Regions from separate parts of the Streptomyces sp. NPDC004284 genome, predicted to be linked through region 1. Evidence: predicted binding sites of a transcription regulator. Region 1 holds the regulator's gene; the other holds the start of a gene.
The links. Region 1 encodes HrcA, which represses chaperone genes, less so after heat shock. Its sites were predicted from a motif close to TTNGCACTCNGNNNNNCNGAGTGCNAA; they were not measured.
Positions count from the first base shown of each region.

Region 2: a site for HrcA is predicted at 5,979-6,005, ahead of groL (chaperonin GroEL). Genes of this name have one in related genera too.

Region 1 covers NZ_JBIAMJ010000003.1:478,505-488,977, reverse strand. Annotated here, with positions in the region: gene ACFYUS_RS11790 (nitronate monooxygenase) at 1-46, opposite strand, end outside; gene dnaJ (molecular chaperone DnaJ) at 427-1,566, opposite strand; gene hrcA (heat-inducible transcriptional repressor HrcA) at 1,567-2,586, opposite strand; gene ACFYUS_RS11775 (MBL fold metallo-hydrolase) at 2,732-3,460, shown strand; gene ACFYUS_RS11770 (DUF3097 domain-containing protein) at 3,471-4,274, shown strand; gene hemW (radical SAM family heme chaperone HemW) at 4,425-5,657, opposite strand; gene ACFYUS_RS11760 (AMP-dependent synthetase/ligase) at 5,705-7,582, opposite strand; gene lepA (translation elongation factor 4) at 7,792-9,657, opposite strand; gene rpsT (30S ribosomal protein S20) at 9,842-10,108, shown strand.
Region 2 covers NZ_JBIAMJ010000011.1:101,525-111,997, reverse strand. Annotated here, with positions in the region: gene ACFYUS_RS26195 (hypothetical protein) at 1-113, shown strand, start outside; gene ACFYUS_RS26190 (hypothetical protein) at 209-901, shown strand; gene ACFYUS_RS26185 (trehalose-6-phosphate synthase) at 963-2,318, opposite strand; gene ACFYUS_RS26180 (glucosyl-3-phosphoglycerate synthase) at 2,401-3,342, opposite strand; SAM riboswitch class I at 3,464-3,607, shown strand; gene thrC (threonine synthase) at 3,601-4,911, shown strand; gene ACFYUS_RS26170 (MoaD/ThiS family protein) at 4,952-5,227, shown strand; gene ACFYUS_RS26165 (cold-shock protein) at 5,657-5,860, shown strand; gene groL (chaperonin GroEL) at 6,170-7,798, shown strand; gene ACFYUS_RS26155 (hypothetical protein) at 7,895-9,559, opposite strand; gene ACFYUS_RS26150 (hypothetical protein) at 9,549-10,473, opposite strand, start outside.

The DNA of each region.
Region 1 (10,473 bases):
GCACGATCGGGAAACGAGAGAGATCGTTCAGTGCGGTGGTGGACATATGGGCATCGTGTCATGCCCGCACGCGGACAACGGAAAGGGGCGGCACACCGGGTGCCGCCCCTTCCTCAGGTCCTACCGCCCGTTGAAGGCGTCCTTCAACCGCGAGGACAAACCCCGCCGACCCGGCTGACCGTGCTGACCCGGAGGACGACCCCCGGACCCCCAGCCGAGCGCCTACCGCCCGTTGAAGGCATCCTTCAGCCGCGAGAACAAGCCCTGCTGGCCCGGCTGACCGTGCTGACCCGGGGGACGACCCCCGGACCCCCAGCCGAGCGCCTACCGCCCGTTGAACGCGTCCTTCAGCCGCGAGAACAAGCCCTGCCGACCCGGCTGACCGTGCTGACCCGGGGGACGACCCCCGGACCCCCAGCCGAGCGCCTACCGCCCGTTGAACGCGTCCTTCAGCCGCGAGAACAAGCCCTGCTGGCCCGGCTGGAACTGGCCCGTGGGCCGTTCCTCGCCGCGCAGCTTGGCCAGTTCACGCAGGAGGCGCTCCTGCTCGGCGTCGAGCTTGCTCGGGGTCGTCACCTCGACGTGCACGATCAGGTCGCCCCGGCCGTTGCCCCGCAGGTGCGTGACGCCGCGCCCGTGCAGCGGGATCGACTGGCCGGACTGCGTGCCCGGCCGGATGTCGATCTCCTCGGTGCCGTCGAGGGTCTGCAGCGGCACCTTCGTGCCGAGCGCACCCGCCGTCATCGGGATGGTGACCGTGCAGTGCAGGTCGTCGCCGCGCCGCTGGAAGACCTCGTGCGGGGTCTCGTGGATCTCGACGTACAGGTCGCCGGCGGGGCCGCCGCCGGGGCCGACCTCGCCCTCGCCCGCGAGCTGGATGCGGGTGCCGTTGTCGACGCCGGCCGGGATCTTGACCGTGAGCGTGCGGCGGGACCGCACGCGGCCGTCGCCCGCGCACTCGGGGCACGGGGTCGGGACGACCGTGCCGAAGCCCTGGCACTGCGGGCAGGGACGGGAGGTCATGACCTGGCCGAGGAAGGACCGGGTGACCTGGGAGACCTCGCCGCGGCCGCGGCACATGTCACAGGTCTGCGCGGAGGTGCCGGGCGCGGCACCCTCACCCGAACAGGTGGTGCAGACGACCGCCGTGTCGACCTGGATGTCCTTGGTGGTGCCGAAGGCCGCCTCGTTGAGGTCGATCTCCAGGCGGATCATGGCGTCCTGACCCCGCCGGGTCCGCGAGCGCGGGCCGCGCTGCGAAGCCGTGCCGAAGAAGGCGTCCATGATGTCGGAGAAGTTGCCGAAGCCACCGGCCCCGAAGCCGCCGCCCGCGCCACCGCCGCCGGAGGCCGAGAGCGGGTCGCCGCCCAGGTCGTAGACCTGCTTCTTCTGCGGGTCCGAGAGGACCTCGTAGGCGGCGTTGATCTCCTTGAAGCGTTCCTGCGTCTTGGGATCGGGATTGACGTCCGGGTGCAGCTCGCGCGCGAGCCTCCGGAACGCCTTCTTGATCTCGTCCTGGGAAGCGTCGCGGCGCACGCCGAGTACGGCGTAGTAGTCCGTGGCCACTTACGACTCCGCCAGGATCTGTCCGACGTAACGTGCCACTGCGCGTACCGCTCCCATCGTTCCGGGGTAGTCCATGCGGGTCGGTCCGACCACGCCGAGTTTGGCGACTGCCTCGCCGCCCGAACCGTAGCCGACCGAGACGACGGACGTGGAGCTCAGCCCCTCGTGGGCGTTCTCGTGCCCGATGCGTACGGTCATGCCCGATTCCTTGGCCTCGCCGAGCAGCTTGAGGAGCACGACCTGCTCCTCAAGGGCTTCGAGCACGGGCCTGATCATCAGGGGGAAGTCGTGTCCGAAGCGGGTGAGATTGGCGGTGCCGCCGATCATCAACCGCTCCTCGTGCTCCTCGACGAGCGTTTCGAGGAGGGTCGCGAGCACGGTCGAGACCGTGGCGCGGTCCTCGATCTCCTCGAAGGACTCGGGGAGGTCCTGCACCAGCTGCGGCACGTCGGCGAACCGGCGGCCGACGACCCGGCTGTTGAGCCGGGCCCTCAGGTCGGCGAGCGAGGTCTCGCCGAAGGGTGCGGGGCAGTCGACGACCCGCTGCTCGACCCGGCCGGTGTCCGTGATGAGGACGAGCATCAGGCGGGCGGGGGCCAGCGAGAGCAGCTCCACGTGCCGGACGGTCGAGCGGGTCAGCGAGGGGTACTGGACGACGGCGACCTGCCGGGTCAGCTGCGCGAGCAGCCGCACCGTGCGGCCGACGACGTCGTCGAGGTCGACGGCTCCGTCGAGGAAGTTGTGGATGGCCCGCCGCTCGGGCGTCGACAGCGGCTTGACGCCGGCGAGCCGGTCGACGAAGAGCCGGTAGCCCTTGTCGGTGGGAATGCGCCCGGCGCTGGTGTGAGGCTGGGCGATGTACCCCTCCTCCTCGAGCACGGCCATGTCGTTGCGCACGGTGGCGGGCGACACGCCGAGCTTGTGGCGCTCCGTGAGCGCCTTGGAGCCGACGGGCTCCTCCGTCCCGACGTAGTCCTGGACGATGGCGCGCAGGACCTCCAGCCTGCGTTCGCTGAGCATCGTGGCGCACCTCCAGCTGTCGTCGTTCCGGTTGCTCCGCTTTTGGCACTCACCCTGCCCGAGTGCCAGCGATCCCCGGCCAGTGTACGGCGGCGGGCATCGCTCCTGGCAAGGAGGCGGCGCCCGCACCGGTTAGCGTCGCCCCATGGACGTGGATTGGGAAGCGTACGGATGGGAGCGGCTCGCGGACGGGGTGGGCCGGCGACGGCTGCCCGGCTGGGACGCCACGGTCGGGCTGGTCCTGGGCACGGAGGCGGTGCTGCTGTACGACACGGGCTCCTCGCTCGCGGAGGGCGCCGAACTGCGGGCGCAGATCTCGGCCCTCACGGGCGGCCGAAAGGTGACGCACATCGCACTCAGCCACCCGCACTTCGACCATGTCCTCGGCACCGCGGTCTTCGCGGGCGCGGAGGTCTTCGGCGCGGTGGGGACGGACGAGCTCCTGGGCGGCGCCCGGGCCCGGGAGGAGCTGCGCACGGACGCGGTGGCCCAGGGCCTGGACCCGGCGGTGGCGGAGGCGGCCGCGGAGGTCCTGGTGGCCCCGCGGCACGTGGTCTCGGGCGAGTGGACGCTCGACCTGGGCGGCCGTCAGGTCCTCCTGGCGAACGTGGGCCCCGGCCACACCGGCCACGACCTGGCGCTCTGCGTCCCGGGCGGGCGCGAGACCGTCTTCTGCGGGGACCTCGTGGAGGAGTCGGGCGAGCCCCAGGCCGGCCCGGACGCGATCCCCTCCCGCTGGCCGGACGCCCTGGACCGGCTGCTCGCCCTGGGCGGCGAGGAGGCGGCGTACGTGCCGGGGCACGGGGCGGTGGTGGACGCCACGTTCGTCCGGGCACAACGCGATGAACTGGCACGGCGCTTCGAGGTGCCCTAACGTCACCCGGATGCGCAGCTACGACCCCGACCTGACCCCGCCCTGGAAGAAGTCGGCACCCGTCCCGGAGGTCCCGGCGGACCCCGACCTGGTCGTGGAGGAGGTCGCCACGGGCTTCTGCGGGGCGGTGATCCGCTGCGAGGCGGGGACGGTGACCCTGGAGGACCGCTTCGGCAAGCACCGGGTGTTCCCGCTGGAACCGCGCGGCTTCCTCCTGGAGGGCAAGGTGGTGACCCTGGTCCGGCCGGTGTCCGGTCCGTCGCGCCCCACCCGTACGGCCTCCGGCTCGATCGCGGTCCCGGGCACACGCGCGCGCGTGGCCCGGGCGGGCCGGATCTACGTCGAGGGCCGCCACGACGCGGAGCTCGTCGAGCGCGTCTGGGGCGACGACCTGCGCATCGAGGGCGTGGTCGTGGAGTACCTGGAGGGCGTCGACGACCTGCCCGCGATCGTCGCGGAGTTCGGCCCGGCGCCGGACGCCCGCCTGGGCGTCCTGGTGGACCACCTGGTCCCGGGCTCGAAGGAGTCGAGGATCGCCGCCCAGGTGACCTCCCCGGACGTGCTGGTCGTGGGCCACCCGTACATCGACGTCTGGGAGGCGGTGAAACCGTCCGTCCTGGGCATCCCGGCCTGGCCGGCGGTCCCCCGGGGCCAGGACTGGAAGACGGGCGTCTGCCGGGCCCTGGGCTGGCCCTCGGACAACACGGGCGCGGTCTGGCAGGCGATCCTCAAGCGCGTGACGTCCTACAAGGACCTGGAGCCGGAGCTGCTGGGTGCCGTGGAGCGACTGATCGACCACGTGACCGTGCCCTGACCTCCGACGCCACCGGGCCTCCGGCACCGCCAGACCTCCAGCGCCGCCGGACCCCCGGTACCGCCAGACCTTCAGCGCCGCCGGACCCCCGGTACCGCCAGACCTTCAGCGCCGCCGGCCCTCCGGTGCCGCCCCGGGCGGCGCCCCCGCTCAGTCCACCAGGTCCCGCACCACCGCGTCGGCGAGCAGTCGCCCCCGCAGCGTGAGGACCGCCCGCCCGGCCGCGTACGGCTCGGGCGCGAGGAGCCCGTCGGCGAGGGCGCGCTCGGCGGCGGCGAGGCCCGCCGGCTTGAGGAGGTCCAGTGGGCATCCCTCCCGGAGCCGCAGCTCAAGGAGGATCCGCTCCACCCGCCGGTCCTCCTCCGCGAGGATCTCCCGGCCGGCCCCCGGCGACCGGCCGCCCGCGAGCGCGGCGGCGTACGCGCCGGGGTGCTTCACGTTCCACCAGCGGACGCCGCCCACGTGCGAGTGGGCGCCGGGTCCCGCACCCCACCAGTCGGCGCCGCGCCAGTACAGCTCGTTGTGGAGGCAGCGGCCGGCCTCGGAGGTGGCCCAGTTGGACACCTCGTACCAGGAGAAGCCCGCGTCCTCGAAGGCCGCGTCGGCGATCAGGTAGCGGTCGGCGTGCACGTCGTCATCCGTCATGGGCACCTCACCGCGCCGGATGCGCCGGGCGAGCTGCGTCCCCTCCTCGACGATCAGCGCATAGGCGCTCACGTGGTCCGGCCCGGCCCCGATCGCCGCCTCCAGCGAGGCCCGCCAGTCGTCGTCGGACTCCCCGGGCGTGCCGTAGATGAGATCGAGGTTGACGTGCTCGAACCCGGCGGCCCGCGCCTCGCCGACGCACGCCTCGGGCCGCCCGGGCGTATGGGTCCGGTCGAGGATCTTCAGCACGTGCTGCCGGGCGCTCTGCATCCCGAAGGAGATCCGGTTGAAGCCGCCCTCCCTCAGCTCGCTCAGATACGCCGGGTTCACCGACTCCGGATTGGCCTCCGTCGTCACCTCGGCGTCGTCCGCGAGCCCGAACTCGTCCCGGATCGCCCCCAGCATCCGTACGAGGTCCCCGGCGGCGAGCAGCGTCGGCGTGCCGCCGCCGACGAAGACGGTCCGCACGGGCCGCGGGTCGTCCCCGAGGACCTTCCGGGCGAGCCGGATCTCCTCGACGACCTGCTCGGCGTAGTTGTCACGGGAGGCGAGCACCCCACCCGTACCGCGCAGCTCGCTCGCGGTGTACGTGTTGAAGTCGCAGTAGCCGCAGCGCGTCGCGCAGTACGGCACGTGCAGATAGAACCCGAGCGGCCGCTCCCCGGCCCCTTCGAGGGCGCTCGGGGGCAGCGCCCCGTCGTCGGGCACGGGCTCACCATCGGGCAGTACGGAAGGCATGAGCCCCATTGTCCCGTACTGCCCGGGTGAAGGTCCTACACCGCTGCTCAGGCCTCGCGCGAGCCCGCGTACATCTCCTCGATGAGGTCCTTGTACTCGCGCTCGACGACCGGGCGCTTCAGCTTCAGGGACGGGGTGAGCTCGCCGTGCTCGATGTCGAGGTCGCGGGGCAGCAGGCGGAACTTCTTGATCGTCTGCCAGCGCTGGAGGCCCTCGTTGAGGCGGTCGACGTAGCCCTGGATCAGCTTGACGGTCTCGGGGGCGGCGACGACCTCGGCGTACGGCTTGCCGCCGAGGCCGTGCTCGGCGGCCCAGCCGAGGAGGGAGGGCTCGTCGAGGGCGATGAGGGCGGTGCAGAAGTTCCGGTCGGCGCCGTGGACGAGGATGTTCGAGACGAACGGGCAGACGGCCTTGAACTGGCCCTCGACCTCGGCCGGGGCGATGTACTTGCCGCCGGACGTCTTGATCAGGTCCTTCTTGCGGTCGGTGATCCGGAGGTAGCCGTCGGCGGACAGCTCGCCGATGTCGCCGGTGTGGAACCAGCCGTCGGACTCCAGGACCTCGGCGGTCTTCTCCGGCAGGCCGTGGTAGCCCTCCATGATGCCGGGGCCGCGCAGCAGGATCTCGCCGTCGTCGGCGATCCGGACCTCGGTGCCGGGAAGCGGCTTGCCGACGGTGCCGGTGCGGTAGGCCTCGCCCGGGTTGACGAAGGAGGCGGCGGAGGACTCCGTGAGGCCGTACCCCTCCAGGATGTGGATGCCCGCGCCGGCGAAGAAGTAGCCGATCTCGGGGGCGAGGGCGGCGGAGCCGGAGATGCAGGCGCGGAGGTTGCCGCCGAAGGCCTCGCGGATCTTGGCGTAGACGAGGGCGTCGGCGACCTTGTGCTTGGCCGAGAGGCCGAAGGGCGCGGAGGCGGTGCCGGTGCGGCGGAAGTTGTCCTGGGTGGCCTTGGCGTACTCGCGGGCGACGTCGGCGGCCCACTGGAAGATCTTGTACTTGGCTCCGCCGCCGGCCCGGGCCTTGGCGGCGACGCCGTTGTAGACCTTCTCGAAGATGCGGGGGACGGCCGCCATGTAGGTGGGCCGGACGACCGGCAGGTTCTCGATGATCTTGTCGACGCGGCCGTCGACGGCGGTGACGTGGCCGACCTCGATCTGGCCGGAGGTGAGGACCTTGCCGAAGACGTGGGCGAGGGGCAGCCAGAGGTACTGGACGTCGGCCTGGGTGACGAGGCCGGTGGCGGCGATGGCCTTGGCCATGTACGACCAGTTGTCGTGCGGGAGGCGGACGCCCTTGGGGCGGCCGGTGGTGCCGGAGGTGTAGATGAGGGTGGCGAGCTGCGTGGAGGTGATCGCGGCGACCCGCTCCTTGACGGCCTCGGGGTGCTTCTCCAGATAGGCCTTGCCGCGCGCTTCCAGGTCCGCGAGGGAGAGGACGAACTCGCCGTCGCTCTCCACTCCGGCGGTGTCGACGACGACCACGTGCCGGAGCCGGGGCAGATCGGCGCGGCGCTCGACGGCCTTGGCCAGCTGGGCGGCGTTCTCGGCGATGAGGACCTTGGACTCGGAGTCGGAGAGGATGAACGCCGACTCCTCGGCGTTGGTCTGCGGGTAGACCGTGGTGGTCGCGGCGCCCGCGCACATCACGCCGAGGTCGGCGAGGATCCACTCGACCCGGGTGGAGGAGGCGAGGGCGACGCGCTCCTCGGGCTCGACGCCGAGGTCGACGAGGCCGGCGGCGATCGCGTAGACCCGCTCGGCGGCCTGTCCCCAGTTGAGCGTCTTCCAGTCGTCCGGGCCGGTGCCGGAGGCGGCGGGCACCGGGTAGCGGTAGGCCTCCGCGTCCGGGGTCCGCTCGACGCGCTCAAGGAAGAGGGTCGCCACGGAGGGCGGCCGGTTCTCGATCTGGGTCTGTGTGTCGCTCACGACGTCCTCCGGGCGGCGGCGGTGCCTGCTGGTGGTTCGTAACTAACTGGCGAGTAACCTTCGAGCCGGGTTCAGAGTAAAGGGCCGAGGACCGGCGCGTAAGGCCCTACAGGACGTCGCTTCACGTCGCTTCCATAACGAACGGGCCCACGCGCACATGGCGCGTGGACCCGTTCGTTGCACAGGACAGCTACTGCTCGCCGTCCGGGCTACTTCTTCTTGCCGGAGGACTCGTCGCTCGACAGGACGGCGATGAAGGCCTCCTGGGGCACCTCCACCGAGCCGACCATCTTCATGCGCTTCTTGCCTTCCTTCTGCTTCTCGAGCAGCTTCCGCTTACGGGAGATGTCACCGCCGTAGCACTTGGCGAGGACGTCCTTCCGGATGGCGCGGATGGTCTCGCGGGCGATGACCCGGGAGCCGATGGCGGCCTGGATCGGCACTTCGAAGGCCTGCCGCGGGATGAGCTCGCGGAGCTTGGCGACGAGCCGGACGCCGTAGGCGTACGCGGCGTCCTTGTGGGTGACGGCCGAGAAGGCGTCGACCTTGTCGCCGTGCAGCAGGATGTCGACCTTGACCAGGCTGGAGGCCTGCTCGCCGGTGGGCTCGTAGTCGAGGGAGGCGTAACCGCGGGTCTTGGACTTCAGCTGGTCGAAGAAGTCGAAGACGATCTCGGCGAGGGGCAGGGTGTAGCGGATCTCGACCCGGTCCTCGGAGAGGTAGTCCATGCCGATCAGCGTGCCGCGACGGGTCTGGCAGAGCTCCATGATCGCGCCGATGAACTCGCTCGGGGCGAGGATCGTGGCGCGCACGACGGGCTCGAACACGTCGCTGATCTTGCCCTCGGGGAACTCGCTCGGGTTCGTGACCGTGTGCTCGCTGCCGTCCTCCATCACCACGCGGTAGACCACGTTCGGCGCGGTGGCGATCAGGTCGAGCCCGAACTCGCGCTCCAGGCGCTCACGGATCACGTCGAGGTGGAGGAGACCGAGGAAGCCGACGCGGAAGCCGAAGCCGAGCGCGGCGGAGGTCTCCGGCTCGTAGACCAGCGCGGCGTCGTTGAGCTGCAGCTTGTCGAGGGCCTCGCGGAGGTCCGGGTACTCGGAGCCGTCCAGCGGGTAGAGGCCCGAGAAGACCATCGGCTTCGGGTCCTTGTAGCCGCCGAGCGGCTCGGTGGCGCCCTGGTTCAGGGAGGTGATCGTGTCACCGACCTTGGACTGGCGGACGTCCTTCACACCGGTGATCAGGTAGCCGACCTCGCCGACGCCGAGGCCGTCGGAGGAGGTCATCTCGGGCGAGGAGACACCGATCTCCAGGAGCTCGTGCGTGGCTCCGGTCGACATCATCCGGATGCGCTCGCGCTTGTTGAGCTGCCCGTCGACGACACGGACGTACGTGACGACGCCCCGGTACGAGTCGTACACGGAGTCGAAGATCATCGCGCGGGCGGGGGCGTCGGCGACGCCGACCGGGGCCGGGATGTCCTGGACGACGCGGTCGAGCAGCGCCTCGACGCCCATGCCGGTCTTCGCGGAGACCTTGAGGACGTCCTCCGGCTGGCAGCCGATGAGGTTCGCGAGCTCGTCGGCGAACTTCTCGGGCTGGGCGGCCGGCAGGTCGATCTTGTTGAGCACGGGAACGATCGTGAGGTCGTTCTCCATCGCGAGGTACAGGTTCGCGAGCGTCTGCGCCTCGATGCCCTGCGCGGCGTCGACGAGCAGGATCGTGCCCTCACAGGCGGCCAGCGAGCGCGAGACCTCGTAGGTGAAGTCGACGTGCCCGGGAGTGTCGATCATGTTCAGGATGTGCGTACTGCCCTGAGCCGGCCCCTCGGTCGGCGCCCACGGCAGCCGGACCGCCTGGGACTTGATCGTGATGCCGCGCTCCCGCTCGATGTCCATCCGGTCGAGGTACTGGGCACGCATCTGCCGCTGGTCGACCACACCGGTCAGCTGGAGCATCCGGTCGGCGAGCGTGGACTTGCCGTGGTCGATGTGCGCGATGATGCAGAAGTTGCGGATCAGAGCCGGGTCGGTACGGCTCGGCTCGGGCACGTTGGTAGGAGTCGCGGGCACGCAGGGATCTCGTCTCGGGCGATGTTCATTACGGACACGTAGACACCATGGTCCCATGCCCGGCGCCCGGCGCCCGGTTTGGGCGGCCCTGAGGGTGGCTGATAGTGTGGACAGCTGTGTCTCGCATGCCCTCTCAGCTGCGAGGCGCGTCCAGAAGGAACATCGAACCTGTAAAGGCTCTTTCGTGGCGAACATCAAGTCCCAGATCAAGCGGAACAAGACGAACGAGAAGGCGCGCCTGCGCAACAAGGCCGTCAAGTCCTCGCTCAAGACCGCGATCCGCAAGGCCCGTGAGGCTGTCGCCGCCGGCGACCTCGAGAAGGCCACCGTTGCCGCTCGCGCCGCCTCGCGTCAGCTCGACAAGGCTGTCTCGAAGGGTGTCATCCACAAGAACGCCGCCGCCAACAAGAAGTCGGCGCTGGCCACCAAGGTTGCCTCCCTCCAGGGCTGAGCTCTGATGTGACCGGCCGCACGGGACCCCGCGGGCCCTCTACCCCGCTCCCACCCGGCCCCCCGGACTCGCGCACGGACGCGTTCGCCACGCGGGCGCGAGCCCACCAGCTGTAACGCCGAAGGCCCCGCCCCCTCCTTCCCCAGGAGGGGGCGGGGCCTTCGCCGTACCCGAGCACCCGAAGACGGGCGGGGACAGTCGGCTCGGACAGGCGGGGGGGGCGGGGGCAAGGGGCCGGCGGCGCGGACAGCGGGACTGTCGGGGGACAGGGGCAAGAGGCCGGCGGCGTGGACAGCGGGACTGTCGGGGGACGGGAGAGACGGGCCGGGGCCGTGAGTCCGGAGGGCCGGCGCCGTGAGAAGCGG
Region 2 (10,473 bases), on a different contig from region 1:
GCGGCATCGCCGTGCTGCGCAGCGGCACCCACTACGGGGTGCTGGAGGTCGACGCCTGCCTGGGGACGGCCGCGATGGACCGCGTCGTCAGGACCGCTCTGTCACAGCTGTGAAACAGCCGGTCAGAGCTCCAACTTTCCCTCCCCCGGCGGCATCTCCCCCGGTTGTACGAGGACGCAGCAGGCGTCCCGACCAGCAGGGGGACCAGATGACCGAGAACCAGACCGTCCAGCAGAAGTCCGTTCGCCGCAACCGCCTCGCCGCCGCGGCCTGCTTCGCCGCCGCACTGATCACGGCCACCGTCGTCGGCACCCAGTCGGCCACCGCCGACGGGGTCGCGCACCGCACCGCGGCCGCCGCCGCCCGCTCGGCCGCGGTCGCCGCGCCCGGACTCGGCTCCGCCCACCTCGTCCAGAGCGAGGACTACGTCCAGAAGGGCCTGAACCCGGTCGGCGCGACCGTCGCGCTGACCGGACGCCAGGCGCTGTCCGCGTGCTCCGGCGAGGAGACGATGCGCGACCTGACCAAGGGCGGCGCCACCGCGTACGCGTCCGTGAACTGGACCTTCGACACCGACGGCATGCTGACCGAGTCGGCCGCGAACGCCCCCACCGGGACCGCGGCCGCCACCTGGGAGAAGCAGCTCGTCGCGCTCGTCCAGGACTGCCAGGACGAGCCCGCCGGCCACTGGCGCTACGGTGCGGCCCACACCCTGACCACCACCGGCGGCACCGCCCGCTGGTACCCGGCCTACAACGGCGACGGCACCGCCACCGGCGGGGTCGCGGTCCTGCGCAGCGGCACCAAGGTCGCCGTCGTCGAGCTCACCAGCCGGCCCGGCTACGCCCCGGCCCACGTCGAAGGCATCGCCACCGCGGCACTGAACCGCCTCTCCTCCTGAACGGCAGCCTGAACGGCAGCCCCGCCCCGCCCGCGCCGTCGGGCGGAGCGGGGCTGCCGGCTCACCGCTCCCGCAGTGCCTCCAGCTGGTCCAGGAACCACCGCTGCGGCGGGTGCGCCGTGGCCGTCGCCGCCAGGCGTTTCGTGCGGTCCGCGCGTTCCGACGGGGGCATCGTGAGGGCCGTGTGGAGGGCCTCCGCCGTTTCCGAGACGTCGAAGGGGTTCACGGTCAGGGCGTCCTCGTGGAGTTCCTCGTACGCCCCCGCCTCCCGGGAGAGGACCAGCGCGCAGCCCGTCTCGGAGACGACCGGTATCTCCTTCGCGACCAGGTTCATGCCGTCGCGCACCGGGTTCACCAGGGCCACGTCCGCGAGGCGGTACGCCGCCAGGGAGCGGGTGAAGTCGTCCTTCACCGAGACCAGGACCGGCTGCCAGTCCGCCGTGCCGAATTCGGTGTTGATCTCCTCGGCCAGGTCGCTCACCGCCGTCGTGTACGACCTGTACGACTCCAGGTCCTGGCGCGAGGGGTACGCCGAGGCCAGGTGGACGACCCTGTCGCGCCATTCGGGGTGCGCGGTCAGGAGTTCGCGGTAGGCCTGGAGGCCTCGCAGGATGTTCTTCGAGAGTTCCGTGCGGTCCACCCGGACGATCGTCCTGCGGTCGCCGATCTCCGAGCGGAGCCGCGCCAGCCTCTCGTCCACCTCCGGGCGGTACGCCAGTGCCCGCAGTTCCTCGCCGTCCACGCCCAGCGGGTGCGCCGCGACCTCCGTGCGCCCCAGGTCGCCCGCGCCCTCCTCGAACGCCTTCGCCCAGGCCCGGGTGTGGAAGCCCAGCCGGTCCGCGCCCAGCATGCCCCGGAGGAGTTCCCCGCGGATGTCCGCCGGGAGCATGCCGAGGTACTCCGGGGACGCCCACGGCGTGTGCGTGAAGTGGGCGATGCGCAGGTCGGGGCGGAGGTCGCGGAGCTGCCCGGGCACCAGCGCCAGGTGGTAGTCCTGCACCAGGACCGCCGCCCCCTCCGCCGCCTCCGCCGCCAGCGCCTCCGCGAAGGCGCGGTTGTACGTGCGGTACGACTCCCAGCGGCGGCGGAACCCCGTGTCGAAGACCGGCTCCCGCGGGATGTCGTACAGGTGGTGGTGGAGGAACCACAGCACCGAGTTCGCGATGCCGTTGTACGCGTCGGCGTACACGTCCGGGGCGATGTCCAGCATCCGTACGCCCTGCTCGGCGACGCCCCGCCGGACCGCTTCCCTGTCGCCCTCGCCGAGCGCCGCGCACACCCAGAGGCCCTCCCGGGCGTCGATGGTGCTCAGGGCCGAGACCAGGCCGCCGCCGCCCCGTCTGGTGTCGAGCGAGCCGTCCTCGGCGAGCACGTACGAGACCGGGCCCCGGTTGGATGCCACGAGCACAGTAGCCATGTGGCGAACCTAGCCCGTCCCGTAAATGCTCAAACGTACGTATACGAGACGAGCCGATCCGGCCACGCGGCGTCGTCGAGCGTCACGCCACGCGGCGTCGCGCGTACTCCGCGATCTCGGCGATCGGGGGCCGCTCCTCCGTGTCCACCGCGTACGTCCGGGGCTCGAAGCCCTGCTCGCCCCGCTCGAACTGCGTCAGCCGGGGCCGTACGAGATGGCCCCGGGACAGCCGCAGCTGCGCCGTCCGGTAGATCGCGGCCGCCATCCGGCCCAGCGCCTGCCCGTCCTGGTGGCGGTGCTTGCGCACGCCCACGTCCACCTGCGCGAGCGCGTCCAGACCCACCGTGTGCAGGGCGTCCACGAGCAGGCCCAGCTCCACTCCGTAACCGACGGGGAAGGGGAGCCGTTCGAGGAGGGAGCGGCGGGCCGCGTACTCGCCGCCCAGCGGCTGCACGAAGCCGGCCAGCTGCGGCCAGTGGAGGTTCAGGAGCGGGCGGGCCACCAGCTCCGTCACCCGGCCGCCCTGACCGGGGGTGTCTCCGAAGGGGCGGTCGTACATCGCCTTCACGAAGTCCACGTCCGGGTCCGTGAGCAGCGGGCCCACGATTCCCGTCACGAAGTCCGCCGAGAAGTCCCGCAGGTCCGCGTCCACGAAGCAGACCACGTCCCCGTTCGTCACCATCAGTGACCGCCAGAGCACCTCGCCCTTGCCGGGGACCGCCGGTATGCGGGGGAGGATCGCGTCCCGCGCGACGACCCGCGCGCCGGCCGCCGCCGCCACCTCCGCCGTACGGTCGGTGGAGCCCGAGTCGATCACCACCAGTTCGTCGACGAGGGGGACGGACTCGGTCATCAGATCGCGGCGGATCACGGAGACGATGTCCCCGACCGTCGCCTCCTCGTTCAGGGCGGGCAGGACGACGCTGACCGTCGTCCCCCGTTTGGCGGCGAGCACCCGGTCCAGCGGGCGGTCGGACACGGACCAGGACCGCCGGGCCAGCCAGCGCTCCACTTCCTCCAGCAACGTGATCTCCATCTCGCGGATCGGACGTCGGTCTCCACCTTCGAGGCCTTCGGTTACAGTCTTGAACAACGCGGATGCCCGATGCATGTCGGGGTGCCGCCCGCGTCTCACAATCGAATACCGCTCATCCAGAGGGGCAGAGGGAAACGGCCCGTTGAAGCCCCGGCAACCCTCCAGTCGGTTTGTCTCGCACAGCGAGGTCCCCGGCTAGGGAAGGTGCCAAATCCGTCTCATGGCGAAAAATTCGTCATGGGAAAGATGAGGAGAAAGGGCCTCGCCTCCATGGCTGTACAGACCGCTACCCCCGCAACCTCCGTCGACCTCGGTCCCGCTTCCGGGCTCTCCTGTCGCGAATGCGGTGAAGTCTTCCCCCTCGGCCCGATCTTCGCCTGCGAACTCTGTTTCGGACCGCTCGAAGTCGCGTACGACCTTCCCACCGGCGACCCCGAGGCGCTGCGCAAGCGGATCGAGGCCGGCCCCGCCAACATCTGGCGCTACGCCCCGCTGCTGCCCGTCCCCGCCGACGTCGCCGAGAAGCCGAACCTGAACCCCGGCTGGACCCCGCTCGTCAAGGCCGACAACCTGGCCCGCGAGCTCGGCGTCGCCCCCGGCAAGCTCTTCGTCAAGGACGACTCCGGCAACCCGACCCACTCCTTCAAGGACCGGGTCGTCGCCCAGGCGCTCGAAGCCGCCCGCGCCTTCGGCTTCACCACCCTCTCCTGCTCCTCCACCGGCAACCTGGCCGGAGCCGTCGGCGCCGCCGCCGCCCGCGCCGGCTTCCGCTCCTGCGTGTTCATCCCGCACGACCTGGAGCAGGGCAAGGTCGTCATGGCCGGTGTCTACGGCGGTGACCTCGTCGCCATCGAGGGCAACTACGACGACGTCAACCGCTTCTGCTCGGAGCTCATCGGCGACCCGCTCGGCGAGGGCTGGGGCTTCGTGAACGTCAACCTCCGTCCGTACTACGGCGAGGGCTCCAAGACGCTCGCGTACGAGATCTGCGAGCAGCTCGGCTGGGTCCTCCCCGACCAGCTCGTCATCCCGATCGCCTCCGGCTCCCAGCTCACGAAGATCGACAAGGGTCTCCAGGAGCTCATCAAGCTCGGCCTCGTCGAGGACAAGCCGTACAAGATCTTCGGCGCCCAGGCCGAGGGCTGCTCCCCGGTGTCGGCGGCCTTCAAGGCCGGCCACGACGTCGTACGGCCCCAGAAGCCGAACACCATCGCCAAGTCGCTCGCCATCGGCAACCCGGCCGACGGCCCGTACGTCCTCGACATCGCCCGCCGCACCGGCGGCGCCGTGGAGGACGTGAACGACGAGCAGGTCGTCGACGCCATCAAGCTCCTCGCGCGGACCGAGGGCGTCTTCGCCGAGACCGCGGGCGGCGTGACCGTCGGCGTCACCAAGAAGCTCGTCGAGGCCGGTCTCATCGACCCGAACCTCACCACCGTCGTCCTCAACACCGGCGACGGACTCAAGACCCTGGACGCGGTGGCCGACACCTCTCAGGCGACCGCCACCATCCGCCCGAGCCTGGACGCGTTCCGCGACGCCGGCCTGGCGCTCTGAGCCGGCCCGCCCTCCTGGCCCACTGAAAGGTTACGAAGACATGGCCGTGAACGTCCGCATCCCCACCATCCTCCGCACCTACACGGGCGGGCAGTCCGAGGTCCAGGCCGAGGGCGCGACCCTCGCCGAGGTCATCGCGGACCTGGAGAAGAACCACACGGGCATCGCCGCCCGCGTCCTGGACGACCAGGGCAAGCTGCGCCGCTTCGTCAACGTGTACGTCAACGACGACGACGTGCGCTTCGAGCAGGGCCTGGAGACCGCCACCCCGGCGGGCGCGGGCGTCTCGATCATCCCGGCCGTCGCCGGAGGCTGACCATTCGGCACGGAGTGCCGGCTGCTGCTGATTCTTTACCGATCCTTACCGGTCAGTACGAGTTGCCCCTTCCGCGCTATAAGCGGAAGGGGCAATTCTGCATGGTTGAGCGCGATAGAGTTGGGGAAGTCCCCTCCGCTGCTCGTGCCAAACGCATATGAGAATGCGTCCGCACCTGACAAGAAGCAGCCAAAGTGCCGGTGCGTTGTGTACGTTCTGCGCGCTTTGCCGGGCCCGACTTGCCCCGTCATCCAGGGGATTCTCCCCAATTCCCCTTTCCGGGACGCCCAGAATTCTCGGTCGAATGACCTGTTGCAGAGGGCAGTTGGGCAGATACATTCAGCGGCGGTCGACGCGTTCCGGCGCAGGGTCTGACCCGGGTCCGCGAGGTGCGGTCCCGCGCAAGGGCCAGTAATAGGGGAGTTAGGCATGGCTCAGGGCACCGTCAAGTGGTTCAACGCGGAGAAGGGCTACGGCTTCATCGCGGTCGACGGTGGTGCGGATGTTTTCGTCCACTACAGCGCGATCCAGATGGATGGCTACCGCAGCCTCGAAGAGGGACAGCGAGTCGAGTTCGAGATCTCGCAGGGCCAGAAGGGTCCGCAGGCGGACATGGTCAAGCTCGCCGTCTGAGCGCGGCGCGATCGGCCACCGACGCACGCCGTCGAGGGGTCCGCATCCCTGAGGGGATGCGGACCCCTCGTGCGTTCCTCGGGGCCGTCTTGATCCGCCTCCCGAAACACGAGAGTCGCTTGCACTCTCCTAGGGCGAGTGCTAATCATTGGCGTTAGCACTCGGAAGGTGAGAGTGCTTACGAGGATCGGGCAGACGAGGCCCGCGGGCAGGTGGGGCAAGGAACCACCGGGCACGCAGGCCGTCCGTCGCGGGCGTCGGCGCGGTCCTGGAGCGTTATCCACCCCATGTCCGGGAGGACCACTTCACATGGCCAAGATCATCGCGTTCGACGAGGAGGCCCGGCGCGGTCTCGAGCGCGGCATGAACCAGCTCGCTGACGCCGTCAAGGTCACCCTCGGCCCCAAGGGCCGCAACGTCGTCCTCGAGAAGAAGTGGGGCGCCCCCACGATCACCAACGATGGTGTCTCCATCGCCAAGGAGATCGAGCTCGAGGACCCGTACGAGAAGATCGGCGCCGAGCTGGTCAAGGAAGTCGCCAAGAAGACGGACGACGTCGCCGGCGACGGTACGACCACCGCCACCGTCCTCGCCCAGGCGCTCGTCCGCGAGGGTCTCCGCAACGTCGCCGCCGGTGCCAACCCGATGGCCCTCAAGCGCGGCATCGAGAAGGCCGTCGAGGCCGTCTCCGGCGCCCTCCTCGAGCAGGCGAAGGATGTCGAGACCAAGGAGCAGATCGCTTCCACGGCCTCCATCTCCGCCGCCGACACCCAGATCGGCGAGCTCATCGCCGAGGCGATGGACAAGGTCGGCAAGGAAGGCGTCATCACCGTCGAGGAGTCGCAGACCTTCGGTCTGGAGCTCGAGCTCACCGAGGGCATGCGCTTCGACAAGGGCTACATCTCGGCGTACTTCGCCACCGACATGGAGCGCATGGAGGCGTCGCTCGACGACCCGTACCTCCTGATCGTCAACTCGAAGATCTCCTCCGTGAAGGACCTCCTTCCGCTCCTGGAGAAGGTCATGCAGTCGGGCAAGCCGCTGCTGATCATCGCCGAGGACGTCGAGGGCGAGGCCCTGTCGACCCTGGTCGTCAACAAGATCCGCGGCACCTTCAAGTCCGTTGCCGTCAAGGCCCCGGGCTTCGGCGACCGCCGCAAGGCCATGCTGAACGACATCGCCATCCTCACGGGCGGCACGGTCATCTCCGAGGAGGTCGGCCTCAAGCTCGAGAACGCGGGCCTGGACCTGCTCGGCCGCGCCCGCAAGGTCGTCATCACCAAGGACGAGACCACCATCGTCGACGGTGCCGGTGACAGCGACCAGGTCGCCGGTCGCGTGAACCAGATCCGCGCCGAGATCGAGAACTCCGACTCGGACTACGACCGCGAGAAGCTCCAGGAGCGCCTCGCGAAGCTGGCCGGCGGCGTGGCCGTCATCAAGGCCGGTGCCGCGACCGAGGTCGAGCTCAAGGAGCGCAAGCACCGCATCGAGGACGCCGTTCGCAACGCGAAGGCGGCCGTCGAGGAGGGCATCGTCGCCGGCGGTGGCGTGGCCCTGCTCCAGGCCTCCAACGTCTTCGAGAAGCTCGAGGGCGACCTGACGGGCGACGAGGCCACCGGTGCCAACATCGTCAAGCTGGCCCTTGAGGCCCCGCTGAAGCAGATCGCCGTCAACGCCGGTCTCGAGGGCGGCGTCGTGGCGGAGAAGGTCCGCAACCTGCCCGTCGGCCACGGCCTGAACGCCGCGACCAACGAGTACGTCGACCTCATCGCCGAGGGCATCATCGACCCGGCCAAGGTCACGCGCTCCGCGCTGCAGAACGCCGCGTCGATCGCCGCGCTGTTCCTCACCACCGAGGCCGTCATCGCCGACAAGCCGGAGAAGGCCGCCGCGCCGGCCGGCGGCGGCATGCCGGGCGGTGACATGGACTTCTGATCCTGACGGATCGGTGGTTCATCGCTGAACGCGAACGAGGGCGGCACCCCCTGGTGGGGGTGCCGCCCTCGGGCGTTCCTGCCTCGGCAGAGGTGATCAGCGCACGTCGACGTAGTCCCCGCCGGCCGACGGCGGGGAGTTGAAGTGCCGGTAGTCGCCGTAGCAGTAGATCCGCCAGCTGCCGTCGGCGCTCGCCCTCGCCTTCAGGGAGACCTTGCCGGTGGAGCTGGAGCGGCCGGACACCACGGTCTTCCAGGTCGTCGAGCCCCTGGCCTGGAACTGCAGGACCACCGGGGCGTTCCCGTACGCCCGCCAGGCGCCGTCCCAGTAGTGCTGGAGCGTGCCGGTCGTGGTCACGTACCCGCCCTTGGCGACCGGCTCGGGGCCGGCGTTCAGGGAGACGATCCGGGCGTCGTTGCGGACGAGCCGGAAGGAGGACGAGGTGGCCCCGGCGAGCTGGTCGGTCGTCAGGTGACGGACCCGGAACCAGCCGCCCCGGCTGCCCGCCACGAGCGTGATGCTGTCCCAGGAGAAGGAGGCCTCCCGGAGGGGGACGCGCTTCCAGCCGCCGTCGACGGACTGCTCCAGCTGCACGTTCTGATCCGACATGTACGCGTCCGGCATGTACAGCGCGCGGAGGTGGACGGACACCGTGAGGGTGCCGTAGGCGGACAGCGAGGCGCCGAGGAGGTCGAGGCGGGACTCCAGGGGGACGGCGAGCGGGCCCGAGAGCCGGTCGAAGCTCAGGAACGGGTCCCCGGAGGTGACCTCCCACTCGTACTGGCCGGAGCCGGCGTAGGCGGGGAGCTTCGCGGTGAACCGGCCGTCCGCGTCCGTGCGCACGTTCGCGACCTGCGGGCCGAAGGCCACGCGGACGGGCTGGTCGGCGAGCGGCGCGCCCGCGGCGGCCGGGTCGGTCAGCCGTCCGCCGATGGTGACGGTCTCGCCGTTGAGCGCCCGCTTCCTGTCGGCGGTGGCGGTGGCCGTCGCGCGGAGCGGCTTGTAGGTCTCCCGGACCTCGCGTGAGGCGCTCGCGCTGCCGTGCACCTCGGCGCTGTCCTCGGTGAACGAGGCCGTGAAGGTGTCGCCGGGGCCGGCGACGGCGTACGGCTCGCCGGTGAAGTCGCCGGTGGCGGAGGTGACGAGGGTCCGGGGGGTCTCGTCGGTCGCGTCGCCGTGCCGGACGGTGACCGTGCGGTCCGGGAGCGGCACGATGTCGCCGGAGCCGGGCTGGACGCCGCTCAGGTTGCCCTGGGGGCGGGCGTTGCGGTCGTCCCAGGCGGGGACGCCCACGCCGAAGGAGACGAGCTCCGGCCGCAGCCGGAAGTCGAGCCGGCCCGCGTCGGCGCGGGTGAGCTTGTTGCCGAGCGAGTCGGTGGCGGTGACGTCGATGGCGTACGTCCCGAGGGACGGGAGGGTGCCGCCGTCCTCGACCAGCTTCAGCGTCGCCTCGGCGGGCAGCCGGAAGGTGTGGGCGAGCCCGGGGTCCCCGGAGTCTCCGGGGACGAGCGCCGGGATGTCGGCGAGGACGGTGTCGCCCTGCCGGATCCGGGCCGAGACGGTGGTGACCTCGGCCTGCGGGGCGTCGGTCCAGGCGGTCACCTGGAAGGTGCCGCGCTGGGCGTCGTCGGTGACGGCGCGGCCGATGCCGACGAGCGGGCTGCCCGCCGGGGTCTCCTCGGCGAGGGCGGGGGCGGTCGACGCGGCCAGGGCCACGGCCGCGACGGCGGCTGTCAGGGAGAGGCGGAGGTCAGCGCGCATCGATGTACTTCGCATTCGTCTCGCTGTAGAAGTAGCTGCCCGTGGTGTTGAGGTAGAGCGCCCAGGAGCCGTCGCCGTAGGCGGTGGCGCGGTAGCTGAAGTTGCCGCTGGTGTTGGTGGTGATGCTCTGGGTCACCCAGTACCACTGGTTCTCGCCCTTGGGCTTGTAGACCAGGGTCAGCTTGACTCCGCCGAGCGGCTTCCAGACGCCGCCGATCTTGCGCTGGACGGTGCCGGAGACGGTCATCTTGCCGTTCACCACGGGCCGGGTGGGGCTGATGGTGAAGGCGGAGAAGCGGGTGGGCGTGCGGCCCCGCTTCAGGCTCGGGCCGGTCTTGGCGACGAGCTGGTTCGTCTCCGGGTGCTGCACCCGGTAGAGCGCGGACTCGTAGCCCCGGAGCGTGAAGTTGTACTGGCAGCTCGTGTCGGTCCGCCCGGAGCGGAGGGTGGACCAGCTGCGTCCGCCGTCCAGGGACGCCTGGAGCGTCACGGGCTGGGTCTCGTAGCAGGCCAGGCTGCTGCTGAGGCCGCCCGCGACGACGAGCTTGCCGTACTCGTCGAGGGTGGCGGTGTACGGCGAGAAGGTGAACTGCTGCGGGACGACGACGTCGATCTTGTCGTAGGGCCGGGGGTCGTCCGCGAAGTACGGGGAGGGCCGCAGCGAGGCGTAGACGTAGTCGGTCGCGTACTGGACCCGCGCGGGGAGCGAGAAGGTGCCGGTCGCCGAGGAGGTGCCCGAGCCGAGCACGTTGACCGCGCCCGTCTCGTACCACCCGGGCTGGGTCCCGGTGGCGACGACGGGCGCATCGGCGAAGGGCTTCCAGCCGTCGGCCGTGAGCCGTTCGACGAGTCCGGTGACGCGGAGGTCCGTGCCGGCGCGGACGCGGTACTTGTCGCCGTCGGCGGTGATCCGG